4 regions of the Streptomyces sp. YKOK-I1 genome follow, and region 1 is predicted to be linked to each of the others. Evidence: riboswitches for the same ligand, from Rfam matches in the RefSeq annotation. Region 1 holds a riboswitch; each other region holds the start of a gene.
What was found. Region 1 has a riboswitch for cobalamin ahead of ACYQ8Q_RS30510 (ribonucleoside-diphosphate reductase subunit alpha). Riboswitches for the same ligand answer to the same signal wherever they lie in the genome.
Positions count from the first base shown of each region.

Region 2: it holds a riboswitch for cobalamin, as region 1 does, so the genes downstream of both, ACYQ8Q_RS11480 (cobalamin biosynthesis protein) here and ACYQ8Q_RS30510 (ribonucleoside-diphosphate reductase subunit alpha) in region 1, are expected to answer to the same signal.
Region 3: it holds a riboswitch for cobalamin, as region 1 does, so the genes downstream of both, ACYQ8Q_RS33930 (CbtB domain-containing protein) here and ACYQ8Q_RS30510 (ribonucleoside-diphosphate reductase subunit alpha) in region 1, are expected to answer to the same signal.
Region 4: it holds a riboswitch for cobalamin, as region 1 does, so the genes downstream of both, ACYQ8Q_RS33945 (ABC transporter ATP-binding protein) here and ACYQ8Q_RS30510 (ribonucleoside-diphosphate reductase subunit alpha) in region 1, are expected to answer to the same signal.

Region 1 covers NZ_BAAGDR010000001.1:6,810,712-6,818,308, forward strand. Annotated here, with positions in the region: gene cyc1 (epi-isozizaene synthase) at 1-228, shown strand, start outside; gene ACYQ8Q_RS30490 (bifunctional albaflavenone monooxygenase/terpene synthase) at 225-1,595, shown strand; gene ACYQ8Q_RS30495 (helix-turn-helix domain-containing protein) at 1,629-2,597, opposite strand; gene ACYQ8Q_RS30500 (hypothetical protein) at 2,691-2,933, shown strand; gene ACYQ8Q_RS30505 (ribonucleotide-diphosphate reductase subunit beta) at 2,846-3,856, opposite strand; gene ACYQ8Q_RS30510 (ribonucleoside-diphosphate reductase subunit alpha) at 3,856-6,243, opposite strand; cobalamin riboswitch at 6,368-6,492, opposite strand; gene ACYQ8Q_RS30515 (GNAT family N-acetyltransferase) at 6,545-7,051, opposite strand; gene ACYQ8Q_RS30520 (NACHT domain-containing protein) at 7,206-7,597, shown strand, end outside.
Region 2 covers NZ_BAAGDR010000001.1:2,678,398-2,685,994, reverse strand. Annotated here, with positions in the region: gene cobN (cobaltochelatase subunit CobN) at 1-2,694, opposite strand, end outside; gene ACYQ8Q_RS11485 (cobyric acid synthase) at 2,691-4,181, opposite strand; gene ACYQ8Q_RS11480 (cobalamin biosynthesis protein) at 4,178-5,119, opposite strand; cobalamin riboswitch at 5,236-5,378, opposite strand; gene ACYQ8Q_RS11475 (hypothetical protein) at 5,535-5,756, opposite strand; gene ACYQ8Q_RS11470 (inorganic phosphate transporter) at 5,791-7,041, opposite strand; gene ACYQ8Q_RS11465 (class II aldolase/adducin family protein) at 7,272-7,597, shown strand, end outside.
Region 3 covers NZ_BAAGDR010000001.1:7,598,941-7,606,181, forward strand. Annotated here, with positions in the region: gene ACYQ8Q_RS33905 (LacI family DNA-binding transcriptional regulator) at 1-451, shown strand, start outside; gene ACYQ8Q_RS33910 (glycoside hydrolase family 3 N-terminal domain-containing protein) at 458-2,806, opposite strand; gene ACYQ8Q_RS33915 (carbohydrate ABC transporter permease) at 2,895-3,713, opposite strand; gene ACYQ8Q_RS33920 (carbohydrate ABC transporter permease) at 3,710-4,561, opposite strand; gene ACYQ8Q_RS33925 (extracellular solute-binding protein) at 4,657-5,937, opposite strand; cobalamin riboswitch at 6,227-6,382, shown strand; gene ACYQ8Q_RS33930 (CbtB domain-containing protein) at 6,419-6,640, shown strand; gene ACYQ8Q_RS33935 (CbtA family protein) at 6,660-7,241, shown strand, end outside.
Region 4 covers NZ_BAAGDR010000001.1:7,607,120-7,614,716, forward strand. Annotated here, with positions in the region: gene ACYQ8Q_RS33945 (ABC transporter ATP-binding protein) at 1-760, opposite strand, end outside; cobalamin riboswitch at 899-1,098, opposite strand; gene ACYQ8Q_RS33950 (molybdopterin-dependent oxidoreductase) at 1,257-1,706, shown strand; gene katG (catalase/peroxidase HPI) at 1,767-3,953, opposite strand; gene ACYQ8Q_RS33960 (Fur family transcriptional regulator) at 3,981-4,427, opposite strand; gene ACYQ8Q_RS33965 (TetR/AcrR family transcriptional regulator) at 4,635-5,285, shown strand; gene ACYQ8Q_RS33970 (MFS transporter) at 5,448-7,061, shown strand.

The DNA.
Region 1 (7,597 bases):
TTCATCGACGTGGAGAAGGACGTCTTACGGCTGGCTGACCGGCTGGCCGACGGGACGGTCCGCGGAAAAGAACTCGGCGCCGCTGTACGGTCCTGCCTCGCGAACATGCGGAACTGGTTCAGTTCCGTCTACTGGTTCCACCACGAGTCCGGCCGGTACACGGTCGACAGCTGGGACGACCGGTCCACGCCCCCGTACGTCAACAACGAAGCGGCAGGTGAGAAATGACCGTCGAATCGGTGAAACCCGGGTCCGCCGGGACCAGGGCACCGCAGGAACCGCCCCTGGCCGGCGGCAGGGTCCCGCTCCTCGGCCACGGCTGGAGGCTGGCCCGCGGCCCACTGGCCTTCCTCGAACAGCTGCGCGACCACGGTGATGTGGTCCGGCTCCGGCTCGGCCCCAAGACGGTGTACGCCGTCACCGCGCCCGAACTCACCGGGGAACTCGCCCTCAGCCCCGACTACATCATCTCCGGACCCCTGTGGGAGTCCCTGGAGAGCCTGCTCGGCAAGGAGGGTGTGGCCACCGCCAACGGCCCGCTCCACCGCCGCCAGCGACGCACCATCCAGCCCGCGTTCCGGCTCGACGCCATCCCCGCGTACGGGCCGATCATGGAGGAGGAGGCCTACGCGCTCGTCGAACGCTGGAGCCGCGGCGAGGTCCTCGACGCCACCGCCGAGGGCTTCCGGGTGTCCGTGCGCATCTCCGCCCGCTGTCTGATGCGCGGCACCTACATGGACGCCCGCTCCGAGCGCATCACCTCCGCGCTCGCCACCCTGTTCGCCGGTATGTACCAACGCATGGTGCTCCCCCTCGGACCTCTTTATCGGGTACCGATTCCGGCCAACCGCGAATTCAACCGGGCACTGGCCGATCTCCACCGGCTGGTCGACGAGATCATCGCCGAGCGCCGGGCATCCGGTCAAAAGCCGGACGATTTGCTGACGGCTTTGCTGGAGGCGACGGACGAGAATGGCGATCCCATCGGGGAACAGGAGATCCACGACCAGGTCGTCGCGATACTGACCCCGGGCAGCGAAACCGCCGGTTCCGTGGTCATGTCGCTGCTCCACGTCCTCACGGAGCATCCGGATCAAGTGGACAAGATCCGCGCAGAGGTGAAAAACGTTGTCGGTGACCGGCGGGTCGCATTCGACGACGTCCGAAAGCTCCGGCACACGGCCAATGTGGTGGTCGAGACCATGCGGCTGTATCCCGCCGTATGGATACTGACCCGGCGCGCGGTGACCGACACCGAGCTCGGCGGATACCGCATTCCGGCCGGTGCGGACATCGTCTACAGCCCGTACGCGGTCCAGCGTGATCCGCGTTCGTTCGAGCGGAACGAGGAGTTCGATCCCGACCGCTGGCTGCCCGGTCACTCCGCCCCGGTGCCGAAGTACGCCATGTCGCCGTTCGGCGTCGGCAACCGCAAGTGCCCGAGCGACCACTTCTCCATGGCCGAGCTCACCCTGATCGCCGCGGTGGTGGCGACCGCGTTCCGCTTCGAGCCCGCGCCCGGCTCCGACAACCGCACGCACATAGGAATCACGCTCCGGCCGCGCCGACTGCGGGTGCGGGCGCTGCCGGGGTGAGAGCGTGCGGGGCCCGCCCGGGGCCGTGGACGGTCAGGCGACCGCCTGCGGCCCCCGGAAGGTCCGCCGGTAGGCGTTCGGGGTCGTCCCCAGCGACCGTACGAACTGATGGCGCAGGGCGCCCGCCGTGCCGAAGCCGGTGCGCCAGGCGATCGCGTCCATCGTCTCGTCCGTGGCCTCCAGCAGCTGCTGTGCGAGCAGCACCCGCTGGCGCAGCAGCCAACGGTAGGGGGTGGTGCCCGTCTCCTGCTGGAAACGCCGGGCGAAGGTGCGCGGTGCCATGTGCGCGCGGACCGCGAGCTGCTCGACCGTGACCTCCTGGTCGAGGTGCGCCTCCATCCAGGCCAGCACCTCCCCGACCGTGTCGCAGGAGGAGCGGGGCAGCGGCCGCTGGATGTACTGTGCCTGGCCGCCGTCCCGGTGCGGCGGTACGACCATCCGCCGGGCGATCCCGTTCGCGACCTCGGGCCCCTGCTCCTTGCGGACGAGGTGCAGACAGGCGTCGATCCCGGCGGCGGTGCCGGCGGAGGTGATCACCGGGTCCTCGTCGACGTAGAGGACGTCCGCCTCGACGACCGTCCTCGGGAAGCGGCGGCCCAGGAGCTCCGCGTGCCGCCAGTGCGCGGCACAGCGCCGGCCGTCGAGCAGCCCGGCGGCGCCGAGCACGAAGACGCCGGAGCACACGCTCAGCACCCGTGCCCCGCGCGCCACGGCCCGGCGCAGGGCGTCGAGCAGCTCCGGCGGATAGTCGCGGTCGACGGCCGCGTCCGCGGCCGGTACGGCGATCAGATCGGCCTCCTCCAGCCGGTCGAGACCGTACGGCGTGGAGACGGTGAGCCCGCCGACGTGCGTGCCCAGCGACGGGCCCTCCGCGGAGACCACGGCGAAGTCGTACACCGGCAGCCCCTCGTCGCTGCGGTCGAGGCCGAACACCTCGCAGACGACACCCAGCTCGAAGGGATGCAATCCGTCGAGCAGCACCGCGGCCACGTTCTTCAGCATGCTGCCAGTGTGCACCCGAGGTGGCAGTAATTTGAAGGTGTACGGCAGTCCTGCCACTCCCGGTCAGGAGTGTCCGGCGCGACAGTGGTGTACATGAACACGAACCAGATCGAAGGCCTCGTCGGAATGCTCCTCGTCCTGGGGATCCTCGTCCTCCTGGTCCTCCCGTCCGTGCTCGGCATCGCGCGCGACCGGCGCGCCGACCGGCAGATCAGGAAGGCCCAGGAGGCCCGTGGGGAGAGGGAGGATCAGAAGTCCTCGTCCAGGTCGACGGTGCCCTCCACCGCCACCTGGTACGCCGACGGCCGGCGCTCGAAGAAGTTGGTCAGCTCCTGAACGCCCTGGAGCTCCATGAAGGAGAACGGGTTCTCCGAGCCGTACACCGGCGCGAAGCCCAGCCGTGTGAGGCGCTGGTCGGCGACGCACTCCAGGTACTGCCGCATCGAGTCGGTGTTCATGCCCGGCAGTCCGTCGCCGCACAGGTCCCGCGCGAACTGCAACTCCGCCTCGACGGCCTCCCGGAGCATGTCCGTGACCTGCTGCCCGAGCTGCTCGTCGAACAGCTCCGGCTCCTCCTTGCGGACCGTGTCGACCACCTCGAAGGCGAAGCTCATGTGCATGGTCTCGTCCCGGAACACCCAGTTGGTGCCGGTGGCGAGACCGTGCAGCAGACCCCGGCTGCGGAACCAGTAGACGTACGCGAAGGCGCCGTAGAAGAACAGGCCCTCGATGCACGCGGCGAAGCAGATCAGGTTGAGCAGGAAACGGCGGCGGTCGGCCTGCGACTCCAGCCGGTCCAGCTTCTCCACCTCGTTGATCCACTTGAAGCAGAACTCCGCCTTCTCGCGGATCGACGGGATGTTCTCCACCGCGTCGAACGCGGCCGCGCGGTCCTCCGGGTCCGGGAGGTAGGTGTCCAGCAGGGTCAGATAGAACTGGACGTGGACGGCCTCCTCGAAGAGCTGCCGGCTCAGGTACAGGCGCGCCTCGGGGGAGTTGATGTGCTTGTACAGCGTCAGCACCAGGTTGTTCGCCACGATCGAGTCGCCCGTCGCGAAGAAGGCGACCAGCCGGCCGATCAGATGCTGCTCCATCGGGGACAGCTTGGCGAGGTCGGCGACGTCCGAGTGGAGGTCGACCTCCTCCACGGTCCAGGTGTTCTTGATGGCGTCCCGGTAGCGCTCGTAGAAGTCCGGGTAGCGCATGGGGCGCAGAGTCAGCTCGAAGCCGGGGTCGAGCAGGTTCTTGTCGCTGGGCATTACTGGCAGGCCTCGCAGGACTCGGGGTTCTCAAGGGAGCAGGCGACGGCGTCGGGGTCGGCCGTCTGCTGCGCGGGGAGGGTGGTCGGGGTCTGCGCCTGGGCGGCGCGGGCGATCCGGGTCGCCGGACGCGAGCGCAGGTAGTACGTCGTCTTCAGGCCCGACTTCCAGGCGTACGCGTACATCGAGGAGAGCTTGCCGATGGTCGGCGTCTCCAGGAACAGGTTCAGCGACTGGGACTGGTCCAGGTACGGGGTGCGGGCCGCGGCCATGTCGATCAGGCCGCGCTGCGGGATCTCCCACGCCGTCCGGTACAGGGCCCGAACGTCCGCCGGGATCCACGCGAAGTCCTGCACCGAGCCGTTGGACTCGCGCAGCGCCTCCCGGGTGCGCGCGTCCCACACGCCCAGCTCCTTGAGGTCCTGCACCAGATACGAGTTGACCTGGAGGAACTCACCGGACAGCGTCTCGCGCTTGAACAGGTTGGACACCTGCGGCTCGATGCACTCGTAGACGCCCGCGATGGAGGCGATGGTGGCGGTGGGGGCGATGGCGAGCAGCAGGCTGTTGCGCAGGCCCGTCGTCGCGATCCGCGCGCGCAGCGCCGCCCAGCGCTCCGGCCAGGTGAACTCGACGCCGTAGTGGTCGGGGTGCAGCACACCCTGCGCCGTACGCGTCTTCTCCCAGGCCGGCAGCGGCCCGCCGCGCTCGGCGAGGTCGGTGGAGGCCTCGTACGCGGCGAGCATGATCCGCTCGGCGATCCGCGTCGACAGCGCACGCGCCTCGGCGGAGTCGAAGGGCAGCCGCAGCTTGAAGAAGACGTCCTGGAGCCCCATCGCGCCCAGGCCCACCGGACGCCACCTGGCGTTGGACCGGCCCGCCTGCTCGGTCGGGTAGAAGTTGATGTCGACGACCCGGTCGAGGAAGGTGACGGCGGTGCGGACCGTGGCGTCCAGCCGCTCCCAGTCGAGGTCGCCGGCCGTCGGGTCGACGAACGCGCCGAGGTTCACCGAACCCAGGTTGCAGACCGCCGTCTCGCCGTCGTCCGTGACCTCCAGGATCTCCGTGCAGAGGTTGGAGGAGTGGACGACATGGCCCGGCAGCGCCGTCTGGTTGGCGGTGCGGTTGGCCGCGTCCTTGAAGGTCATCCAGCCGTTGCCGGTCTGGGCGAGGGTCCGCATCATCCGGCCGTACAGATCACGCGCCGGGATGGTCTTCTTCGCGAGCCCGGTCTCCTCCGCCTTGCGGTACGCGGCGTCGAACTCCTCGCCCCACAGGTCGACCAGCTCGGGCACGTCGGCGGGGGAGAACAGCGACCACTGCCCGTCGGCGTTCACCCGACGCATGAACTCGTCCGGGATCCAGTGCGCCAGGTTCAGGTTGTGCGTACGGCGGGCGTCCTCACCGGTGTTGTCGCGCAGCTCCAGGAACTCCTCGATGTCGGAGTGCCAGGTCTCCAGGTAGACCGCGGCCGCGCCCTTGCGCCGGCCGCCCTGGTTCACGGCGGCGACCGAGGCGTCCAGGGTCTTCAGGAACGGCACGATGCCGTTGGAGTGCCCGTTGGTGCCGCGGATCAGCGAACCGCGCGAGCGGATGCGGGAGTACGACAGCCCGATGCCGCCGGCGTGCTTGGACAGCCGGGCGACCTGGTGGTAGCGGTCGTAGATCGAGTCCAGCTCGTCCAGCGGGGAGTCGAGGAGGTAGCAGGACGACATCTGGGGGTGCCGGGTGCCGGAGTTGAAGAGGGTGGGGGAGGACGGCAGATAGTCGAGCCGGCTCATGAGCCCGTAGAGCGCGGCGACCTCGTCCAGGGAGCGGGCCGTGTCTCCCCCAGAGGGGGGACCCCCATCGGCGAGACCGGACGCGACCCGGAGCAGGAAGTGCTGGGGCGTCTCGATCACCTTGCGGGTGATCGGGTGTCGCAGCAGATAGCGGCTGTGCAGGGTGCGCAGCCCGAAGTATCCGAAGCGGTCGTCGGCGCCGGTGTCGACCAGGGCGTCCAGCCGGGCCGCGTGCAGCCGTACGAACGCGGCGGTGCGGTCGGCGACGAGCCCCTCGCGGTGGCCGACGGCGACGGACTCCGTGAAGGACGTCACGCCCTGGGAGGCGGCCTCCGCGGCGATCGAGACCGTCAGCAGCCGGGCGGCCAGCTTCGAGTAGGCGGGGTCCTCGGAGATCAGGCCGGCGGCCGCCTCCGTGGCCAGCTCGCGCAGCTCCGTCTCGTCCGCCCGCGCCGACCGGCCGCGCAGCGCGGCGGCGGCGACCCGCCCGGGGTCGGCGTCGGGGAGGTCGGCGGTCAGCTCGGTCAGGGTCCGCAGCAGCGCGGTACCGGGACCGTCGGTGTCCGGCTGGATCGCTGAGGCCGGATCGGCTGGCGCGATGGTCACGTGGGGCTCTCCCTCGCTCGGCAGGGGGCCTGGCGGAGCGCAGGGGGCAGCACACGAGCGCGCACGGCGTCGCGTCCACCGGCCCACTCCACGAGACCCGGACGTCAAGGCACCCGGACCGGGACGGCCGGGCGCGCTGTCGGCAGGTCCTCGGACTGACGCTCGTGCACAGACATGCACAAGTACACCGTTGCGGGACAGTTCCGGATTCGCACCGGATTCCCCTGCGGCGACAACGAGCATGAGCATACATCTTGTGCTCGCCTGTCACGCCACCCCCAGATGTTGTGTCGGGGTGGTGTCAGAGTGTCAACTCGTAGGTGAGGAGAGTGACGTCGTCCAGATGCGGCACGGGATTCCAGTCCCGCCCGGGTGTACGGACGAAGCCGAGACGTTCGTAGATCCTATGGGCGGTGTGCATGCTGCGCTGGGTCGACAGGACGACCGCCGCGCAGCCCTCCGTGGCCCGCGCCCGGTCGAGACAGGCCCGTACGAGGGCTTCCCCGGCGCCCCGGCCCCGCGCGTCGTGCGCGACCGCGAGCGCCCGGATCTCGGCCTCACCGGGCCGCGCGATGTCGGCGACGGGACCGGGACCGGCGACGAACGTGACACCGCCGAGGAGCCGCTCGCCCTCCACCGCCACGAGCACCTCCGCGGCGGCGGCCCGCGCGGCCACATCCTTCAGCACCGGCAGATACTCGTCCCCCTCGCCGTAGTCGAGGAGGCCGTCCTGGAGATAGGCCCGCGCGGTGATCTCGCCGAGCGCCTCGTACTCACCGGGATCCGCCCGCCGTATCACGATGTCCATGGCCCCGAGTCTGCCCGAGCCGCGCGCGCGGGCCTCCCGATTTTCCCTGGAGGCGCCCGGGTTGCGGGGTACGGCGGGAGTGATTCCATGGAAGGAGGTGCCGGCGCCCACGGGTCCTCCGTCCCGAGGAACGCTCTCGGAGGGAGAGCACACGATGACCAGGGTCGTCCGTCACACCCCGGGCAAGCAGCGGCCGCGCAACGCGCCGATGGCGACGCTGCACTTCAGACGTGCGGGGCACGGCGTCAGACGTGTACTCCTCGCCCGCTGGCACCGCCTGACGATTCGTCTGGAGGCCCGCCGTGGCGTCACCCGCCCCAAGAAATGGCACCGGTGGTTCACCTACGGCAACCTCACCAGACTCATCTGGCTGATCGCCCTCCTGGCGATCCTCGCCTGGTGCGGGGACGCCGTGTACAGCGCCTTCAAGGGGTCGACCAGCTTCGATGACTGGCTCAAGGACAAAAAAGGTGTCGAAACCCTTCTGAACCTCCTCGGCCCGGTCCTGACCGCTTCGATCGCAGCCGCGCTCTTCCTGTTCTGCTG
Region 2 (7,597 bases), 4.1 Mb from region 1:
GTCGTCCCAGACGGGACGGCAGCCCAGCAGGGCGAGGATCTCGGCGATGTCGTCGCCCTGCGTCCGCATGGCGGAGGTGCCCCAGACCGTCAGACCGACGGACTTCGGGTACTCACCGGTGTCCTGGAGATAGCGCTGCACCAGGGAGTCGGCGAGCGACTGCCCGACCTCCCAGCTCAGCCGGGACGGGATCGCCTTGGGGTCGACGGAGTAGAAGTTCCGGCCGGTCGGCAGGACGTTGACCAGACCGCGGGTCGGCGAGCCCGACGGGCCGGCCGGGACGTAACCGCCGTCCAGCGCCTTGAGGACGTGCCCGATCTCGTCCGTGGTCCGCGCCAGCCGCGGCACCACCTCGGCGCAGGCGAACTCCAGCACCGCTACGGCGGCCGGGAGTTCGGTGCCGAGGACGTCCCGCACCAGCGGCCGGGCGGCCGTGACGTCCCAGCCGCGCGACTCCATGCCCTCCGCGACCCGCCGGCACAGCTGCTCCAGCAGATCGATCGCGTCGGCCGCCGTGCGCGCCGGACCCTCGACCAGGTCCGACAGCTCCACGGGCACCTTCACCGGCGCCCCCGGCTCGGCCAGCAACTCCTTCTCGACCAGCCCGAAATGGGCCGCGAAGGACGCCCGGAGCCCCGGCAGCGCGTTCGCCTGCCCGCCCCACACCTGCGAGGCCCGCAGCACGGCGAGCACCAGGTTCACCCGCGCCTCGTCGACCGGGCCACCGCCCAGGATGTGCAGACCGTCGCGGATCTGCACGTCCTTGATCTCGCACAGATAGCCGTCGATGTGCATGACGAACTCGTCGAAGTCGTCCTCGTCCGGCTGCTCGTCCACGTGCAGGTCGTGGTGGAGCTCGGCCGCCTTCACCAGCGTCCAGATCTGCGCCCGCACCGCCGGCGCCTTCACCGGGTCCAGGTCGGAGACCAGCGCGTACTCGTCGAGGAGCTGCTCCAGCTTCGCCAGGTCGCCGTAGGTGTCCGCCCGGGCCATCGGCGGCACCAGATGGTCGACGACGGTGGCGTGCCCGCGCCGCTTGGCCTGGGTGCCCTCACCGGGGTCGTTGACGATGAACGGGTAGATCAGCGGCAGATCGCCGAGGACCGCGTCCGGGGCGCAGCCGGGGCCGAGCCCGAGCCCCTTGCCGGGCAGCCACTCCATCGTGCCGTGCTTGCCCATGTGCACGACCGCGTCGGCACCGAAACTGTTCTCCAGCCACCGGTAGGCGGCCATGTAGTGGTGCGACGGCGGCATGTCGGGGTCGTGGTAGATCGCGATCGGGTTCTCCCCGAAGCCGCGCGGCGGCTGGATCATCACCACGACGTTCCCGAACTGCAGGGAGGCGAGGACGATCTCGTCCCCGTCGACGTAAAGGGTCCCCGGCGGCTCACCCCACGCCTCCAGCATGCCGTCCCTGAGCTCCGGGTCGAGCTGGTCGAACCACACCCGGTAGTCGGCGAGCGGCACGCGGGCGGGCGCGGCGGCCAGCTGCTCCTCGGTGAGCCACTCGACGTCGTGACCACCGGCGCTGATGAGCCGGTGGATCAGCTCGTCGCCGTCGTCGGGGTGCCCCTCGACGACGTATCCGGCGTCCCGCAGCGCGTCCAGCACCCGTACCGCCGACGCGGGCGTGTCCAGCCCGACCGCGTTGCCGACCCGTGAGTGCTTGGTCGGGTACGCGGTGAAGACCAGCGCGATCTTCTTCTCGCCGTTCGGCTTGTGCCTCAACTGCGCGTGCCGTACGGCGATCCCGGCGACGCGCCCGGCCCGCTCGGGGTCGGCGACGTACACCGGGACCCCGTCCGGTCCCTGCTCCTTGAACGAGAACGGGACGGTGATCAGCCGGCCGTCGAACTCCGGGATCGCGACCTGCATCGCCGCGTCCATGGGGGAGAGGGCGGCGTCGGACTCGTCCCAGGCCTGCCGCGAGGAGGTCAGGCACAGGCCCTGCAGGACCGGGACGTTCAGTTCGGCGAGCGCCCCGATGTCCCAGGCCTCCTCGTCGCCGCCCGCCGAGGCCTGCGAGGCGTGCGTGCCGCCCGCGGCGAGCACGGTGGCGACCAGGGCGTCCGTCCCGCCGAGGATCTCGTACAGCTCCGCGTCCGCCCCGCGCAGCGAACCGCAGTACACGGGCAGCGCGTTGGCCCCCCGCGCCTCGATCGCCTCGCACAGGGTGTCCACGAACGCGGTGTTGCCGCTCAGCTCATGGGCCCGGTAGAAGAGCACGCCGACGGTCGGCCGGCCGCTCTCCTGCGGACGGGGGCCGTGGACGCCGTACTCGGGCATCTTCCGCGGCTCGACGAACCCCTCGCCGGTCAGCAGCACGGTGTCCGAGAGGAACCGGGCGAGTTCGGTGAGGTTGTCGGGCCCGCCCTCGACCAGGTACCGCAGCGCCTCGGCCACCACACCGGCCGGCACCGACGACTCGGCCATCAGCTCGGCGTCCGGCACGCTCTCGCCGCCCAGCAGCACGGTCGGGATCCCGGACGCCTTGAGCACGGCCAGCCCGTCCTCCCAGGCCCGCTTGCCGCCGAGCAGCCGTACGACGGCGAGGTCGGCGCCGTCCAGGAGACCGGGCAGCTCGTCCGTGACGTCGACGCGGGTCGGGTTGCCGATCCGGTAGCCGGCGCCGGTGGCGGCCCGGGCCGCCAGCAGATCGGTGTCGGCGGTCGACAACAACAACACAGTGCTCATGCGGGCGCTCCCGGTGGAATGAAAGGCAGTCCTTGCGGCGCGCCCGACTCGATGAGCCGCATGAGCGCGTCCGTGTCCGCGTGCTGTTCGATCAGATCGCCGAGCCGGTCGAGCTGCTCCTCGCGCAGCGCGGCGAACGAGGTGTCCGGGGCCGGCACGAACCGGCGGCCCGCGGCGGCCGCCACCTCGCGCAGGAACGCCCGCCGGAACCCGTCGGACTCCAGCGAGCCGTGCCAGTGCGTGCCCCAGGTCTGCCCGACCCGGCAGCCGTCCAAGAAGGCTTCGCCGCCCTGGACGTCGGCGACCCCGTGGTGGATCTCGTATCCCGAGACCGGCTCCCCGAGTGCCTCCCCTTCCGGCCGGGCAAGGATCTTCTCGGGGGCGAACCTGACCCTCAGGGGCAGCACCCCGAGGCCTTCGACCTGCCCCCGACGGCTCTCGACCTCGTCCTCGATGTGCCGGCCGAGGATCTGGAAGCCGCCGCAGATGCCGAGAACCGGGCGCCCTTCCGCGGCTCTGCCGACGAGGGCGTCGGCGAGCCCGCGCTCGTGCAGCCACTCCAGCGCGCGGACGGTCCCGCGCGTCCCGGGGACGACGACGAGATCGGCGTCGGCCAGTTCCTCCGGCCGGTCCACGAACCGCACGACGACACCGGGTTCGGCGGCGAGCGCGTCGACATCGGTGAAGTTCGACATGAGCGGGACCGCGCACACGGCCACCCGCAGCACGTCCTCGCCGACCGGGGCGGAGGCGCGGGAGTTCCGGACCCCCATCCCGTCCTCCTCGTCGATCCCGAGCCCGTGCCGGAAGGGCAGCACCCCGTAGGTCCGCCGCCCGGTGAGCCCGTGGAGCATGTCCAACCCCGGTTCGAGCAGCGAGACATCCCCCCGGAACTTGTTCACCAGGAACCCGGCGACCAGCCGCTGGTCCTCCTCCGACAGAAGAGCGACCGTCCCGAAGAAGGAGGCGAAGACACCCCCGCGGTCGATGTCCCCGACGACCAGCACGGGCAGCCCGGCATTCCGGGCGATCCCCATGTTGACGATGTCGGTGCGCCGCAGATTGATCTCGGCCGGACTCCCCGCCCCCTCACAGATCACCGCGTCATACGTGCCCCGCAGTTCTGCGAGACACTCCAGCACCGTCCCGAGCAGCTGCCGCTGCCGCCCCCCGTGGTAGCCCCGCGCGCTCAGCTCGCCCACCGGCCTGCCGAGCAGCACCACCTGACTGCTCTGCTCGCCACCGGGCTTGAGCAGCACGGGATTCATCAGCGCGGTCGGCTCGATGCGGCAGGCCTGCGCCTGCATGGCCTGCGCCCGCCCGATCTCCGCGCCCTCGCGGGTCACGAAGGAGTTCAGCGACATGTTCTGCGCCTTGAAGGGCGCGACCTTGACCCCCTGGCGGACCAGCCACCGGCAGATCCCGGCCGTGACGACGCTCTTGCCGGCGTCGGAGGTGGTGCCGGCGACGAGGAGACCCCCGCTCATGACCTGTGCCCCCTTGCGATGAGGCGCCCGGCGACACAGACGCCGAGCGCGAGCAGACCGACGCGCCGGGAGAGCCGTACGGCCCGCTCGATGTCGCCCGTGGCGACGGCGCGTCCTTCCCCGTTGAGCACCGGCCGGTGCTCGACCCGGCCCCCGTACGACAGCGTCCCGCCCAGCCGCACCCCGAGGGCCCCCGCGAACGAGGCCTCGACGGGCCCGGCGTTGGGGCTGGGATGCCGGTCCGCGTCCTGCCGCCAGGCCCGTACGGCCCCGCGCGGATCGTCCCCGGCCAGCGCGGCGAGTACGGCGGTCAGCCGTGCCCCCGGCCACCCGGCGAGGTCGTCGAGCCGGGCCGAGGCCCACCCGAACCGCCGGTAACGGGCGGATCGGTGACCCACCATCGCGTCCAGTGTGTTGACGGCCCGGAACCCGAGCAGCCCCGGCACCCCGCCCACCGCGCCCCACACCAGGGCGCCCACGACGGCGTCGGAGGTGTTCTCCGCGACGGACTCCACCACGGCCCGCGCGATCCCGTCGGCGTCGAGAGCCTGCGGGTCCCGCCCGCACAGATGCGGCAGCCGGGCCCGCGCCGCCTCGACGTCCCCCGCCTCCAGGGCCCGCCCGACGGTCCGGGCCTCACGGACGAGCGAGGTCCCGCCGACCACGGCCCAGGTGGCGGCGGCGGTCAGGACGACGGAGGCGGTGGGGGAGCGGCGTACGGCCCTCTCGGCGGCGGACCCGAGAGCGACCGCGCCACCCGCGCACACGGCGGTGTGCAGGGCGCCGCGTCCCCGGTGGTCCCGCCACAGCAGCCGCTCCACGGCACCGGCGGCCCGCCCGAACGCGGCGACCGGATGCCCCCGGCGGGGATCGCCGAGGAGCAGGTCACCGAGGAGGCCGGCAGCGGCGCCGTACGCGAAGACGCGATCGGCTCGCATCGGCTCAGCCGGCCGTGGGGGCGGGCAGCGATCCTGGGCTGTACCTGAGAGCCGGGCGGACTCCCGAACGGCAGGCGAGCATGGCGATATGTCCTCACTCAGGGTGTCCACGCCCTGGTTCGACGAGACCGGCGGCGAGAGTTCCTGGCTCCCGGGGCTACCTACCCCGGTGACAGTGGCGGGACCGCGCCGGATTCTCACCGGCTTCCTCTTCTGCCGCCGTACATGGCCCCGGCAGTCCACCACGCCCCTGGAAGGGCCGTCAACTTGCCGTTGACCTGCACGGGGAGAGTGTGCAGAACCCCACACGGGGGTGGTTCGCGAGGTCCTGAGGAGAGGTCATGCAGAGAGGTCATGCAGAAGGGGTGCGGGACGGCGATCCGTCCCGCACCCCTTCGGTGGTCGAGCAGATGGGTCAGGCGACGATCAGGGAGATCCCGTACGCCACCGCGGCCGCGCACGCGGCGAAGCACGCGTACGCGCCGGTGACCGCGAGAGCGGCGGAGCCGCCCTCTTCGGAGGCCCGCTCCTGGCGGGACAGGCCCATGACGCCGAGGGTGAACAGGGCCACGAGGGCCACCGTGATCACGAGGCTGACGCCGAAGACGGAGCCCAGGGCCGCCCAGTCGATGTCCATGCTGATTCTCTTCCTTCGTACCGGGTGGGCGGGCTCAGGCGGCCGGAGCCGTCGGCTCGGTCGTGGTGGTGGCCGTGGCGGCCGGGGACGGGATGGTGGCCGCCAGGTTCTCGGCGACCGGGTGGGCCGGGGGCACGGCCACGGCGGCGATCGCCGTGGTCACCACGCCGGCCGGCTCTGCGTGGTCGTGGTCGTTGACGTTGGTGTGGTCGACGACCTCGCGGCGGGAGATCTTCCAGATCGCCGCGCTGGAAGCGACGAGGAAGACCAGGACCAGGCCCGTGCCCCAGTCGCCCAGGCCGGTGACGGACTCGGCCAGCGCGCCCACCAGGGCGGCCGCCGGGAGCGTCAGGCCCCAGGCCACGAACATCCGGGTCGCCGTCGACCAGCGGACCACACCGCCCTTGCGGCCCAGGCCCGCGCCCATCACCGAACCGGAGACGGAGTGCGTGGTGGACAGGGAGAAGCCGAGGTGGGAGGAGGCCAGGATGACCGTCGCCGCGCTGGTCTGGGCGGCGAAGCCCTGCTGCGGCTGAAGGTCGGTCAGGCCCTTGCCCATGGTGCGGATGATGCGCCAGCCGCCGAGGTAGGTGCCGAGCGCGATGGCCATGCCGGCGGAGAGGATGACCCAGGTGGGCGGGTCCGAGTCGGGGGCGACGGCGCCGCCCGCGACCAGGGCCAGGGTGATGATGCCCATCGTCTTCTGCGCGTCGTTCGTGCCGTGCGCCAGGGAGACCAGGCCGGCCGAGGCGATCTGGCCCGCGCGGTAGCCCTTCGCCGCGGCCTTGCCGTCGGCCTTCCTGCCCAGCGTGTACGACAGCCGGGTGGCGAGCATCGCGGCGACGCCCGCCACGATCGGGGCCGCGACGGCCGGGATCAGGACCTTGGTGACCAGGACGTCACCGTGCACCGCGCCCAGGCCGGCCGAGGCGATGGTGGCGCCGATCAGGCCGCCCATGAGGGCGTGCGAGGAGCTGGAGGGCAGACCCACCAGCCAGGTCAGCAGGTTCCAGAGGATCGCGCCGACCAGGGCGGCGAAGATGACCTCGGGACGGATGCCGGTCTCGTCGACGAGACCCTTGGAGATCGTGTTCGCGACCTCCACCGAGAGGAAGGCGCCCACAAGGTTCAGCACGGCGGACATGGCCACCGCGACCTTGGGCTTGAGTGCACCGGTCGAGATGGTGGTGGCCATCGCGTTGGCGGTGTCGTGGAAACCGTTCGTGAAATCGAACGCGAGTGCGGTGACCACCACAATCGCGAGGATCAGCGAGAAGTTTTCCATTTACCCAGGCAATCGTTCGAAGTCATTGGTTTGTTGAAGGTAGGTAACCTGGGTAAACGGAAGGTGAACTGAGGGGGGCGCGAGGGTGTCCGAATGTGGTCGTCGTCACTACGTTCGCACGCCGCCCAAGCGCGACCGGGCCGCCGCCCCCGCCGGCTCCCCCCGAAGAGACGCTTCTCACGCGGCGGCCTCCGGTGCCGGGCGGTCGCGCCCCCTGGCAGGATCGGGGCATGGGTGAACAGCTGAGCGACGAACGTCAGGCCTGGGCGGCGCTCGTGGCGACGGCCCGCCGCACCGTCGCCGACGGCCTGGTCGTCGGCACCTCCGGCAACGTCTCCGTACGGGTCGGCGACACCGTGCTCGTCACCCCTTCGGGCGTGCCCTACGACCGCCTCACCCCGGACGACGTCACCGGTGTCGACCTCGACGGCCGGCAGGTGCGCGGCACGCTCGTGCCGACCAGCGAGCTGCCCCTGCACCTCGCCGTCTACCGCCGCACCGACGCCCGCGCGATCGTGCACACCCACGCCGTGCACGCCACCGCCGTCTCGACCCT
Region 3 (7,241 bases), 790 kb from region 1:
CCACTCGCTGGCCGGCTCCGCGCGTCTGCACGGCTACCGGGCCGCGCTGGAGGAGGCCGGCATCGACTACGACCCGGCCCTCGTGCGCTCCACCGACTTCGACTACGGCGAGGCGCTCACCGCCACCCTGCACATCCTGCGCGCCGAGCAGCCGCCGACGGCCGTGTTCGCCGCCAGCGACGCACAGGCGCTGGGCGTGCTGGAGGCCGCCCGGCAGCACGGACTGCGTGTGCCGGACGACCTCGCGGTGATGTCCTTCGACGATACGTTGGTGGCGGCCATGGCCTGCCCGCCGCTGAGCGCGGTGCGCCAGCCCTTCGAGGAGCTGGGCCGCGAGGCGACCCGGGTCCTGCTCCAGACGGCCGAGGGCCGCCCGCCCGCCTCCCCGCGCATCGAACTGGCGACGGAACTGGTGCTGCGGACCTCGACGTCCAAGCCCCGCAGCACCTGAGGGGCGTCAGCCCCGTACGACCGTCACGGGCACGTCGTGATGCCGTACGACGACGGCGTCGCGCTGCTCGCCCACGAGCCGCAGGCTCGCGTGCGCCGGGGTGTCCCCGCTGGAGGACCCGGCGTACAGCAGGATCTCGCCGGGTTCCACGATCCGCCGGCCGTCCAGCCCCGTGAAGGCCAGCCGGTCGGTGTGCACCTCGAAGCGGACCGTGGCCTCCTCGCCCGGCTCCAGCGCGGCCTTGGCGAAGCCCAGCAGCTCCCGCACCGGCCGGGTGACCTGGGCGACCGGGTCGGTGACGTACAGCTGGACCGTCTCCGCGCCGGCCAGCGGCCCGGTGTTGCGCACCCGCACCGACACCGTGAACCGCCCGTCCGTGGGCACCAGTTCACGGTCCACGGTCAGTCCGTCGACGGCGAACGTCGTGTACGACAGCCCGTGCCCGAAGGGGAAGGCCGGCGTCGGGTCGAGGTTGGACAGCCAGCTCTGCCGGTCGCCCAGCGGCGGGTGCAGATAGGTGTACGGCTGGCCGGCGGGCGTACGCGGGATCTGCACGGGCAGCTTGCCGCTGAAGTTCGTGGTCCCCGCGAGGAGTTCGGCTACCGCGCGGCCGCCCTCCTCGCCCGGCAGGAAGACCTGCACCAGGGCCGCCGTACCGGAGGCGAACCGGCCCACGGCGTACGGCCGCCCGCTGCTCACCACCAGCACCACCGGCGTTCCCGTCGCCAGCACGGCCTCCACCAGCTCCTCCTGCACCCCGGGCAGCCGCAGATCCTCCACGTCACAGCCCTCGCCCGAGGTCCCGATGCCGAACATCCCGGCCTTGTCGCCGACCACCACCACGGCCGCGTCCGCGCCCGCGGCCTCGGCGACCGCGCCCGCGATCCCCGACCGGTCCGGCTCCCGCACCGGGCAGCCCTCGGCGAACCGCCAGTCCACACCCGGGAGTTCAGCGGCCAGCGCGGCGCGCAGCGACACCGCTTCGACCCCGTTGCCGAGGTCCTCGCGGTCGGAGAGGACATGGTTGGGGAAGCTGTAGCAGCCGAACATCGTGCGGACGTCGTCGGCGCACGGCCCGATCAGGGCGATCCGCCCGGCGGACGGCAGCGGCAGACCACCGGAGTTGGCCAGCAGCACGGCACTGTCCCGGGCGACCGCACGGGCCAGCCGCCGGTTCTCCGGCTTGTCCAGCTCCAGCTCGCCCGCGCGCAGGGCGGGCGGCTCCGGATCCCAGTCGGCGTCCAGGAGCCCGAGCGCGAGCTTCTGCCGCAGCACCCGCCGCACCGCCCGGTCGACGTCCGCCTCGTCGGCCTTCCCCGCGCGGACGGCCCCGACCAGCGCCGCGCCGAAGCCGCGCTGGTCCGGCAGTTCGACGTCCAGGCCCGCCCACAGCGCCCGCGCCCCGGCGTCCGCCAGATCGGCCGCCACCCGGTGCGCGTCCACCAGGAACGGCAGCGACCAGTAGTCCGAGACGACGGTCCCCTCGAAACCCCACTCCTCGCGCAGCACCCCGGTCAGCAGCCGGCGGCTCGCGGCGGGCGCCTCGCCGTCGATCTCGGCGTACGAGTTCATGACCGAGCCCACCCCGGCGGCCACGATCCGCTCGAACGGCGGCAGGATCACGTCGTGCAGCTCGCGGGGGCCGATCCCGACCGGGGCGTGGTTGCGGCCGCCCATCGACGCCGAGTACCCGGCGAAGTGCTTGAGCGTGGCGTACACCCCGGCGCTCTGCAGGCCCCGCACATACGCCTCGCCCATCGCCCCGACGAGATACGGGTCCTCGCCGTACGTCTCCTCGCAGCGCCCCCAGCGGTAGTCGCGGATCACGTCCACGACGGGGGCGAGGCCCTGGTGGACCCCGGCCTCGGCCATGTCGGCGCCGATCGCCTCGCCGACCCGGCCGATCAGCGCCGGGTCGAAGGTGGCCGCCATGGCGAGCGAGGTGGGGTAGATGGTGGCGCCGTACGTGGTGAAGCCGGTCAGGCACTCGTCGTGCGCCATGGCAGGGATGCCGAACCTGCTCTGCCCGATGATCTGCCGCTGGCGGGCCGCGAGCAGCCGGGCGTGTTCCAGCGCGGGCCGGGGCACGGTGCCGTAGGGGCGGGTGAGCTGGCCGAGGCCGTGCCGGGCGGTCTCGTCGAGGTCGCCGACCCGGCCGAAGAGACTGGTGCCGGGGGCGACCTCGGGGCCGGCCGGTTCGACGTCCTCCCAGGTGCTGCTGAGCTGGGCGACCTTCTCCTCCAGGGTGAGGCGGGCGAGCAGCGCCTCGACGCGTTCGCCGGCCGGGAGAGCGGCGTCGGTCCAGGGACGCGCCGGGGAGAGCTGCCGAGAGGGGTCCGGCGTGGTGGTCGTCATGCACGACTCCGTTCTTGGGCATGCCGAGGAGGGCCGGCGCCCCCGTGGCGTCGGCCTCTTCGTCTGCGGCGGTGGGTTACGCGGTCGGTTACTTGGAGAATCCGGCGGTCAGTCCGGCGACCAACCGGCGTCTGGCGAGGACGAAGACCACCAGCATGGGAAGGGTGGAGAGCACCACCGCGGCCATCGTCGCGGGCACGTCGATGCCGAACTCGCCCCGGTAGAGCGTCAGAGCGAGCGGCAGTACGGCCTTGTCGCCGCTCTGGGTGAGGATCAGGGGGAACAGGAAGCCGTTCCAGACCTGGAGGCCGTCGTACACCGCGACCGTCACCAGCGCGGGCCGGGCCAGCGGCGCCGCGAGCGAGAACAGCATGCGCCAGTCCCCGGCGCCGTCCACGACCATCGCCTCGAACAGCGAACGCGGCACGTCCCGCAGGAAGCTGACCAGGATCATCACGGTGACCGGCAGCGCGAACGCCGCCGAGGGCAGCACGATCGCGAGCAGACTGTCGTACATATGCATCCGGATGATCAGCAGATAGACCGGGATGATCACCGCTTGGAGCGGGATCGCCAGGCCCAGCAGATACAGCCGGAAGGTCAGCCGGGAGAAGCGGTCGGCGTGCCGGACGATCGAGAACGCGGCCATCAGGGCCACGACCACGGTGACCGCGACCGTCGCGGCGGTGACGACGACGCTGTTGAGCAGATAGGTGGTGAAGCCGCCGTCCAGGACGGTCCGGTAGTTCTCCAGCGTCGGGTGTCCGGGCAGGGACAGCGGGCTGGCGGTGGTGAAGTCGCCGCGCCCGCGCAGGCTGGTGACGACCAGCCAGTACACGGGGACCACGACCAGCGCGGTCCACCCGAGGGCGGCGCCGCCGGCGACGGTTCTGCGCAAGGCGTTCACATGCCCTCCTGCTGGCTGTCCATCCGGGTGAAGCCGGACAGGCGGGTGGTGAGCAGCGACAGCGCGAGGCCGAACACCACCAGCAGGGTGGCGATCGCGCTGGCCCGGCCCATGTCGTGCGACTGGAAACCCGTGATGTACATGGCCAGCGGCAGGACCCGGGTCGCGGTGCCCGGGCCGCCCGTGCCGCCGGACAGGACGTAGATCAGATCGAAGTAGGTGAGCGAGCCGACCAGCATCAGGGTGCTCGACGTGACCAGCGTGTACTTCAGCTGCGGCAGCGTGATCCGCAGGAAGCGGGTCGCGGGACCGGCGCCGTCGATGGCGGCGGCCTCGTACAACGAGACCGGGATCTGCCGGATGCCCGCCTGGTACAGCAGGGCGTGGAACGGCACGAACTGCCAGGCGATCACGAAGATCACAGTGTAGAGAGCCAGGTCGGGGGAGCCGAGCAGCGGCCGCGCCAGCCAGTGCAGCCCGGGCGTGGCGCCGATGCCGAAGGACGGGTCGAGCAGCGCCTGCCAGGTCAGACCGATCGCCACGGCCGACAGCAGCAGCGGCAGGAACCACACCACGGCGAACAGCGCGCGCAGCCGCCCCTTGGGCGACTGGAACACCCCGAGCGCCAGTGAGACCGGTGTCTGGACCAGCCAGCTCACCGCCATCACCTTGAGGGTGAGCCAGAGCGCCTGCCAGGTGGCGTCGTCGGCGAGGACCCCGCTCCAGTTGGCGGACCCGGCCCAGCCGAGCGAGCCCAGACCGTCCCAGCGGGAGAGGCTCAGCACCACCACGCCGACCAGCGGCACCAGACCGAACAGAGCGAACAGCAGCAGCGCGGGCGCCGCCATGAGCAGGGCACCGCCCGGGCGGCGCCGTGAACGGGCCGTGGCCGGCCGCGTCGTGGAGGACGCGACCGGTCGCGGCGTACGGACCACCGTGGTCATTACTGCGCCGCCTCGCTCATGGCCGTGCCGAACTCCTCCGGCTCGATCTGCCGCAGGAACGACTTGTCCACGTTGGTCAGCAGCGGATCCGCCTGGTCGGAGGGGAGCGCCTGGTCCCAGGAGAGCTGGAACGTCGGGGAGTTCTGCACCAGCTGGTATACGAAGCTCAGCCACTTCTTGTCGTCGGCCGACTTCACCGCCGCCAGCTTGGTGTCCAGTCCGTTGACCGGAGGCACACTGCCCGCCGCGAGATAGGCGTCGACCTGGTCGCCGTTCAGGACGTAGTTCTTCAGGTAGGTGAGCGCCGCCGACTTGTTCTTGCTCTTCGAGTTCAGGGACAGGAAGTTGGAGGGGTTGCCGACGATGGCCTTCGGGTCGCCCGCGCCGCCGGACACCGACGGGAAGGCGACATAGCCCAGGTCCTTCTTCACGAAGTCCGGTGCGGCCTTGACCAGGTTGGCGTACTCCCAGGTGCCCATCAGCTCCATCCCGGCCTTGCCGGTGTAGAGCAGCGCGGTGGAGGCGCCCTGGTCGTAGCTGACGGAGGAGGCGTTGTCGCCGAACGCCCCGGCCTTCGCGAGTTCCTGGAGGCGGGTGTTGGCCGCGGTGACCGCCGGGTCCTTCCAGGCCGCGGCGTCACCGGAGGCGATCTTGGTGAACACCTCGGAGCCGCCCTCGCGGTCGAGCAGGTACTCCAGGTACATCAGCGTCGGCCACTTGGAGTTCGCCGCGAGGGAGATCGGGGTGACCCCGTCGCCCTTCAGCTTCTTCACGGCGGCCAGCAGTCCGTCGTACGTCGTCGGCGCCTCCACGCCCGCGTCCTTGAGGACCTTCTTGTTGTAGTAGAGGACCACCGGGGCCAGCCCGTTGGCCGGTATGCCGTAGACCTTGCTGCTGAACGTGGCGCTCTGCAGCACGCTCGGCGTGAACCGCAGCAGCCCCACCTGAGCGTCGGTCAGGGCGTCGACCTTGTCCGCCTTCACATAGTCGTTCAGCGCGCCGCCGCCCCAGCTGAAGAAGATGTCCGGGGCCTGGTCCGCCCCGAACGCCACCCGCAGCTTCTGCTTGTAGTCGTCGTTCGCGAACAGCCGCAGGGTGATCTTCTCGTCCGGGTGGTCCTTGTTGTAGGCGTCGACGGACTCCTTGAGGATCGTCTGGTCGTTCAGCGCCCACATCGTCAGGCCCTTCGACGACGAGCCCCCCGACGACGATCCGCCCGGCCCCGACGTCCCGCACGCGGCGAGCAGGCTCAGCGCCGCCGTCGCGGTGACCACGGCCACCGCCGCGCGTCGTGTTCTCGGAAATACCCGGATTCCGTGCATGCTCTGCCTCTCTTCTTCCCGGCATGCTCGGCATGCCCTGTCCGTTCGGCAGGCGGCCGGGCGGCTCGCGCGAAAGGCTTTCGACCGCCCTCGCCGCGGACGGCTCGCCTGCTGGACCGGGACACTGGCACGGCCGTCACAGCCAGGACAAGGAGGGGAAAACCGCCGGTTACGAAACATTTTCGAGCGTCCGGGGCGGAACGGCCGGAGCGAGGAGAGCCGGATCACGTCGGACAGTGCGCTCTTGGCCAGTTCGCCGGGGCACGGTACCTTCACTCTGATATCGACGACGGAAACACGGAAGCCGGTGGAAATCCGGCACGGTCGCGCCACTGTGAACGGTGCGCTCCTGGTGGAGGGGCGGACCGCGAGTCAGACCCGGGGCCGTCGTCCTGTGCACCACCGAGATGGGACGCGAACTCCCAGAGGAGGCCCTGCCATGGCGCAGCACGTCGCCCAGCCGACCACCGCCGCACCCGCCGTTCCCGCCAAGCTCCCGCTGAAGGACATCGCTCCCTGGGCGGTCTTCTTCGGCATCCTCATGCTGGTCCTGCTGTACTTCGTCGGCGCCGAGCAGGGCGCCACCTCCGTCGTCTCCGGCGAGGGAGTCCACGAGTGGGTGCACGACGCCCGCCACCTGCTCGGCTTCCCCTGCCACTGACGAGGGACGCCGCACCGCCATGAACTCCGCAACCGTGCGAAACCTCCTGGTGCGGGGCATGCTCGCCGGCCTCGCGGCCGGCGTGCTCGCCCTCGTCGTCGCCTACTTCCTGGGCGAGCCGAACGTCGACAGCGCCATCGGTTTCGAGGAGGCCCACGCCCACGAGCACGAGGTCGAACTCGTCTCCCGCTCCCTTCAGTCCACCGCCGGTCTCGCCACCGGCGTCCTCGTCTACGGGGTCGCCTTCGGCGGCGTCGCCGCCCTCGCCTACTGCTTCGCCCTCGGCCGGGTCGGCCCCTTCGGCCCGCGGGCCACGGCGCTGCTGCTGTCGGGGGCCGCGCTGCTGGCCGTGTACGTCGTGCCGTTCCTGAAGTACCCGGCCAACCCGCCCGCGGTCGGCGACCACGACACGATCGCCAAACGGACCACCCTGTTCTTCCTGATGATGCTGCTCGGTGTGCTGCTCGCGATCGCCGCGGTGATCGCCGGCAAGCGGCTCGCGCCGAGGCTCGGCACCTGGTACGCCACCGTCGTCGCCGTCCTCGGCTTCGTCACCCTGATCGGTCTGGCGTACGCGTTCCTGCCCACGATCAACGAAGTC
Region 4 (7,597 bases), 800 kb from region 1:
CGGTGAGGACCTCCTCCGGGGTGCCGCCCGCCACCACACGGCCCCGCCGCAGCACGAGCAGCCGGTCGCAGTACATCGCGGCCAGGTTGAGGTCGTGCAGGGCGACCACGCTGGTGAGCAGGGCGAGCTGGTGCTGGATGTCGAGGTGGTTGGTGGGTTCGTCCAGCAGCAGTTCCCGGGGCTGCTGGGCGAGGGCGCGGGCGATCTGCACCCGCTGGCGCTCCCCGCCGGACAGTGTCCGCCAGGGGCGGGCGGCTTTGTCGGCCAGACCGGTGCGGGCCAGCGCGGAGCGGACGGCCTCCTCGTCCTCGGCGGAGGCGGGCGCCCAGGCCCTGCGGTGCGGGACCCGGCCGAGGCGTACGACGTCGAGGACGGTCAGCGCGACCTGGGTGTCCGCCTGTTGCTCGACCACGGCCACCCGCCGGGCGACGGCGCGGCGCCCCGCCCGCTCCAGCGGGCGTCCGTCGAGCGTGACGGTGCCGGAGGACGGGGCGAGGACACCGGCGAGCAGCCGCAGCAGGGTGGACTTGCCGAAGCCGTTCGGGCCGAGCAGCCCGGTGACGGTCCCGGGGCGTGGGGCGAGGCCGACCCCGTCCAGGATCAGGGTCCCGTCGGCCGACCGACTGACCCGGTCGGCACACAGGCCCGCCGTGGAGGGCTGTCCACGCGCACCTTCTCCCCGCAGTTGTCGAGGGTGACGGGATACCCGGTAGCGGTGCTCCTGGCGGGGGCCGTTCCGGAACCGGCGGAACCGGCGCATCCGGTCAACAGCAGGGCACCGGCAAGGAACAGGGGGAGCGGCGGGACGGACGGGGCGTGCGAGCGGCACGGAACATCCTTCGGCGTCGAGGGCTCATGCGCGAAGCCCGGTCGTGCGGGTGCTCCCCCGGCGTCCTTGCGCCGCCGGAGGCCGCCAGCAGGTCTTCGGACTCGGGGTCATCCGGACGGGGCGCCTTCACGGACCGTTCGCCGTCCAGTGGCCGTTGCCCCGCCCGTCGCCCTCACCGCTGCGCGTCAGCTCCGGATTCGCACCGGATTCCCTGACCCGTCGTGCGTACGTGTACGCACAGGGGTACGACTGGCTTCGGCAAGCTACCACAGGCCCGAGGAGCGGCCCCATGCCGGCGATCAGCCGCATGTGCCAGCGATAAGTGGGACTTCGTATGGCAGAAGCAGATCTCCGCGCTGCATATGAATGGAATATGCGTTTGTGTTCCTCCCCGGCCCGGGTACGGTCACCGGGGAGGTGGTGGCCCATGAGTCAAGGCGCGGAACTCAGGCTCGCCGGTGATCTGGCCCGGCCGGCCCGGCTCACCGTGGCCGACCTGCTGGCCTGGCCCCAGCGGCGGGCCGCGGTCAGCTTCGAGTGCGCCACGAGCGGTGTCCAGCACCACCGCTTCACCGGACCGCTCCTGCACGACGTGCTGTCGGCGGCCCGGCCCGGCTTCGATCCCGCCCGGCGCAAGGACCGGCTGCGGTTCCTGATCGCCGTGCACGGGGCGGACGGGCATCACGCCCTGCTGTCGTGGGCCGAGATCGACCCCGACTTCGGCAACGCGGCCGTGCTGCTCGCCACCACCATCGACGACACCCCGCTCGACGGGGCCGGCCCCCAGCTGGTCCTGCCCCAGGACCGCTGCGGCGCCCGGCACATCAGCGGGATCGACACGATCCGGGTGGACGGCGGCTACATCCCCTGGAGCTGAACGCGAAGGGCGCCCGGGACAGGCCCGGGCGCCCTCGCTCACTTCAGGGGCGGTTCAGGATCAGACCAGGTCGAACCGGTCCAGGTCGGAGACCTTGGTCCAGGCCGCGACGAAGTCCTTCACGAACTTCTCCTTCGCGTCGTCGCTCGCGTAGACCTCGGCGAGGGCGCGCAGCTCGGAGTTGGAACCGAAGACCAGGTCGGCACGGGTGCCGGTCCACTTCAGGTTGCCCGCGTCGTCGCGGCCCTCGAAGGTGTGCTGGTCCTCCGAGGTGGACTTCCAGGTCGTGCCCAGCTCGAGCAGGTTGACGAAGAAGTCGTTGGTCAGGACGCCGGGGGTGTCGGTGAACACGCCGTGCTTGGACTCGCCGCTGTTGGCGCCGAGGACGCGCAGACCGCCGACGAGGACCGTCATCTCGGGGGCGCTCAGCGTGAGCAGGTTCGCCTTGTCGAGCAGCAGGTACTCGGCCGGCAGGCGGGTGCCCTTGCCGGTGTAGTTGCGGAAGCCGTCCCAGTACGGCTCCAGCGCGGCGAACGACTCGGCGTCCGTGTGCGCGTCGGTCGCGTCGACACGGCCCGGCGTGAAGGGGACCTCCACGTCGACGCCGGCGTCCTTGGCGGCCTTCTCGACCGCGGCGGCACCGCCGAGGACGATCAGGTCGGCCACGGAGACCTTCTTGGCCCCGGTGTTGAACTCGGCCTGGACACCCTCGATGACGCTGAGGACGTGACGGAGCTGGTCGGGGTCGTTGGCCTCCCAGCCGCGCTGGGGCTCCAGGCGGATACGGGCGCCGTTGGCACCGCCGCGCTTGTCGCTGCCGCGGAAGGTGGAGGCGGACGCCCAGGCGGTGGAGACCAGCTGGGAGACGGTCAGACCGGAGGCGAGCAGCTTGGCCTTGAGCGCCGTGACGTCGGCCGTGTCGATGGCCTCGCCCTCGGCCTCGGGCAGCGGGTCCTGCCAGATCAGGGTCTCCGCCGGGACCTCGGCGCCGAGGTACTGCGACTTCGGGCCCATGTCACGGTGGGTCAGCTTGAACCAGGCGCGGGCGAACGCGTCGGCGAACTCGGCCGGGTTCTCGTAGAAGCGGCGCGAGATCTGCTCGTAGACCGGGTCGAAGCGCAGCGACAGGTCGGTGGTGAGCATGGTCGGCAGCTGCTTCTTCGACGTGTCGTGCGCGTCGGGGATGATCGCCTCGGCGTCCTTCGCCACCCACTGGTTCGCACCGGCCGGGCTCTGGGTGAGCTCCCACTCGTACTCGAACAGGTTCTTGAAGAACCCGTTGCTCCACTGGGTCGGCGTGGCGGTCCAGGTGACCTCCAGGCCGGAGGTGATGGCGTCGCCGCCCTTGCCGGAGCCGTAGGTGCTGGCCCAGCCGAGGCCCTGGGCCTCGATCGGGGCGGCCTCGGGCTCGGCGCCGACGTTGTCCGCCGGGCCGGCGCCGTGGGTCTTGCCGAAGGTGTGACCACCGGCGATGAGGGCGACGGTCTCCTCGTCGTTCATCGCCATACGGCGGAAGGTCTCACGGATGTCGCGGGCCGCGGCGATCGGGTCCGGGTTGCCGTTGGGGCCCTCGGGGTTGACGTAGATGAGACCCATCTGGACGGCGCCGAGCGGGTTCTCCAGGTCGCGGTCGCCGCTGTAGCGCTGGTCGTCCAGCCAGACCTTCTCGGGACCCCAGTAGACGTCCTCCTCGGCCTCCCAGACGTCGGCGCGGCCGCCGCCGAAGCCGAAGGTCTCGAAGCCCATCTGCTCCAGGGCCACGTTGCCGGTCAGGATCATCAGGTCGGCCCAGGACAGCGCCTGGCCGTACTTCTTCTTCACCGGCCACAGCAGACGGCGGGCCTTGTCCAGGTTGCCGTTGTCCGGCCAGCTGTTCAGCGGCGCGAAGCGCTGCTGGCCGGCGCCGGCGCCGCCGCGGCCGTCGGAGATGCGGTAGGTGCCGGCGCTGTGCCAGGCCATACGGATCATCAGCGGGCCGTAGTTGCCGAAGTCGGCGGGCCACCAGTCCTGGGAGTCCGTCAGCACCGCGGCGATGTCCTGTTTGACAGCCGCCAGGTCGAGGTTCTTGAACGCCTCCGCGTAGTCGAAGTCCTCACCGAGCGGGTTCGCCACCGCCGGGTTCTTGGCGAGGATCTTCAGGTTGAGCCGCTCCGGCCACCACTGGCGGTTGCCGCCGCCCTGGGTGGGGTGTGCCGCACGGTCGTGGGCGACGGGGCACTTCGCCTCGGACGAGGGGTTCTCGGACATAGGGGGGATTCCTTCCGAAGGGGGAAATCAGGGTGCTGCCGCGGTACCGGCGGTGGAACAGGCGGGGCACAGGCCCCAGTAGATGACCTCGGCCTCGTCGATCGAGAAGCCTCGGTCGTCGGACGCGGTGAGACAGGGGGCGTGACCGACCGCGCAGTCGACGTCGGCGACGACGCCGCACGAGCGGCACACGAGGTGGTGGTGGTTGTCCCCGACGCGCCCCTCGAACCGCGCGGGGCTGCCGGGCGGTTCGATACGGCGGACGAGTCCGGCCGCGGTCAGCGCGTGCAGCGCCTCGTACACGGCCTGTACGGAGATGTGGCCGACGCGGTCGCGCACTCCGGAGGCGATCGTCTCGACATCGAGGTGGTCGCCGCTGCGGACGGTCTCCAGCAGCGCGACGCGGGCGGCCGTCACCCGCAGGCCGGCACCGCGCAGCTCTTCGGCGACGGTTCGGGGCTGGGGCGTGGTCATGGGGACAACCTACTCGGCTAAACACGAAGAGTTCAAGAAAACGATGGCAACAAGTTTGGTGTGTCGCGTCGGGGCCGGTTCGTCCCGCTATGGTGGCGTACGGAGTCGCCGGGGACGGGTTCCATTGGGCCGGACGGGGCCAGTGGGGCCGGTGGGGCCCGTGCCAGAATGGGCGTCCCGCCGCCACCACGATCACCGAGGTGCCCCGTGACCAAGCCCGTGGCCCGCGAGCCGCAGCGCCGAAACTCGCGGTCCAACCGGGCGCGCATCCTCGCCACGGCGCGCCGCGAGCTCGGCCGGAATCCCGACGTCACCCTGGAGGAGCTGGCGCGCGCCTCCGGTGTCGTACGGCGCACCCTGTTCGGGCATTTCCCCGGGCGGGCCGCGCTGCTGGAGGCGCTCGCGGAGGAGGCGTCCGAGACGCTGCGCGGGGTGCTGGAGACCGCCCGGCGGCCGGAGGAACCGGCCGAGCGGGCGCTCGCCCACTTCGTGCGCTGCATCTGGCCCGTCGGTGACCGCTACCGGCTGCTGCTCGCGCTCGCCCGGCGTGATCTGGGCATGGAGCGCGTCGCCGAGATCCTGGCGCCCGCCCGTGACGAGGTCACGTCCATCGTGGAGCGCGGCCAGCGCGACGGCGTCTTCCACAACCAGCTCCCGCCCGCCGTGCTGAGCGCGAGCCTGGAGGCCATGCACTTCGCCCTGCTGGAGCAGGTCAACACCGGCGCGCTCGAGGACGACGGCACCCGGACCGCCGTCGTCACGCTCATCGCGGCCGGGGTGCCGGCGGACCGCGCGGGCGCGGTGGTCGAGGAGGTCGCGCCGGAGGCGCCGGCCGAGGAGTCCGACGTCCTGGACTAGGGGCGCGTACGCACGCCCGGCACCCGCGGCACTCGACGAAGGGGCCCTCCTCGGAGGGCCTCTTCGGCGTTTCCGGTGCCGGAGGTTTATTTGCACGCCAGTGGGCAATCGCTTAATCTGCACACCAGTGGGCAATTATCCCGTCGCCGCTAGGAGTCCCCGATGCCCTTGCTTGCCGACACACCCGTGGAGAAGACGACCGGGCCGTACGCGCGGCGCTGGTGGGCGCTGCTCGTGCTCTGCCTGAGCCTGCTGATCGTCGTCATGGCGAACACCTCGCTGATCGTGGCCGCGCCCGACATGACGAAGGACCTGGGCCTCTCCAGCAGTGACCTGCAGTGGGTCATCGACGGCTATACCGTCCCGTACGCGGCGCTGATGCTGGTGCTGGGCGCGATCGGCGACAAGTACAGCCGCCGCGGCGCCCTGATCCTGGGCCTGCTGATCTTCGCGGGCGGCTCGGTGATGGGCAGCCTGGTGGATCGGACCGCCCTGGTCGTCACGGCCCGCGCGATCATGGGCGTCGGCGCCGCGGTGGTCATGCCGGCCACGCTGTCGCTGCTGGTCGCGATGTTCCCCAAGGGGGAGCGCGCCCGGGCCATCACCGCCTGGACCGCCACCTCCGGTCTCGCCATCGCGGTCGGCCCGCTGGTCGCCGGCCGGCTGCTCCGGGACCACGCCTGGGGCTCCACCTTCCTGATCAACGTCCCCATCGCGGTCGTCGCCGTCCTCGGCGCGCTCGCCCTGGTCCCGCCGTCGAGGGCGGTGGGCATGGGCCGGATCGACTACGTCGGCGGACTGCTGTCGATCGTCTCCGTCGGCTCCCTGGTGTACGCCACCATCGAGGGCCCGCACTTCGGCTGGGGTGCCGGCCCGGTCACCGCGGCCGTGGTCGCCGGGGTCGGCCTGGCGGCCTTCGTCGCCTGGGAACTGCGTCACCCGCACCCCATGCTGGATGTGCGCCGGTTCACCGGGCGGGCGTTCAGCGGGTCGATGCTGGCGGTGCTGTTCTTCTTCTTCGGCACCTTCGGCTCGATCTACTACTCCACCCAGTTCCTGCAGTTCGTCCTCGGGTACGACGCGCTGGAGACCGGGGTCCGGCTGCTGCCGCTGGCCGGTGCGGTGTTCGTCGGAGCGGCGGTCACCGGGCGGCTGACCCCGAGGCTGGGCGTGAAGGCCATGGTGGTGGCCGGCATGACCATCGGCAGCGCGGGCGTCTCCCTGCTCACCCGGATCGGGACCGGCTCCGGCTACACCGACTTCGTGCCCTCGCTGCTGCTCCTCGGGTTCGCGATCGGCCTGAGCGTGTCCCCGGCGACCGACACGATCATGGGGTCTTTCCCGGAGTCGGAGCTGGGCGTCGGCGGCGGCGCCAACGACACCGCGCTGGAGCTGGGCGGCTCCCTCGGCATCGCCGTGCTCGGCTCGCTGCTGGGCACCGCCTACCGCGACAAGCTGACCGACCTGGTCGGCGGTCATCTCACGGTGGCGGCGCTGGACACGGCGAAGGACTCGGTGGGCGGCGGCATCGCGGTCGCCGAGCAGATCGCGAAGAACCCGGCCGGCGGTCCCGAGCAGGCCCAGGCCCTGCTCGACGCGGTGCACGAGGCCTTCGCCCTCAGCGTCGCCCGGACCAGCCTGATCGGCGGGATCATCATGGCCGCCGGCACGCTGATCGTCCTGGCGATCCTCCCGGGCCGCGGGCCCTTCGGGGAGGGCCACGAGGAGGAACCGCCACGAACCGCCCAGCCGAAGGACCTGGCGAACGCCGGGTAGGTGAGGGTGCCGGGTGGGTGAAGGTGCCGGGTGGGTGAGGGCGCTGGGTGGGTGAAGGTGCCGGATGGGTGAGAGTGCCGGGTAGGCGAGAACGCCGGGAGACCGAAACGACGGGGGCCGGGCGAAACCGCGCCGGCCCCTCCGCCGCGCTCGCTTCCGTGACGGCCGCCGTCGGGCGGTCCCCATCCGGCGCCCACTTCGCGGCGGGCGTGGGCGGGCGGTCCTCGTCCGGCGCCCACTTCGGCGACGGCCGGGCGGGCGCCTTGTATTGGGCGCTCATTTTGTGACGGGCCCGGGCGGGCAGCCCTCACCCGGATCGGACCGCCGACCGGGGCGGGCGGCCTTTCCTCCGGACCGGACCGACTCCGAGCGACGGCATCTTGCGGCCTGGGCACGGCCCGCCCGGCCGGCCCGTGTGACCTGGGCGCGGTCCGGTTGGGTCGGGCGCCCTGTGATCTTGATGTGGTCCGGTCCGGGCGGCGCTTTGCGGCCTGGGCACGGTCCGTCGGGGCGGCCTGTGTGACCTGGGCGCGGTC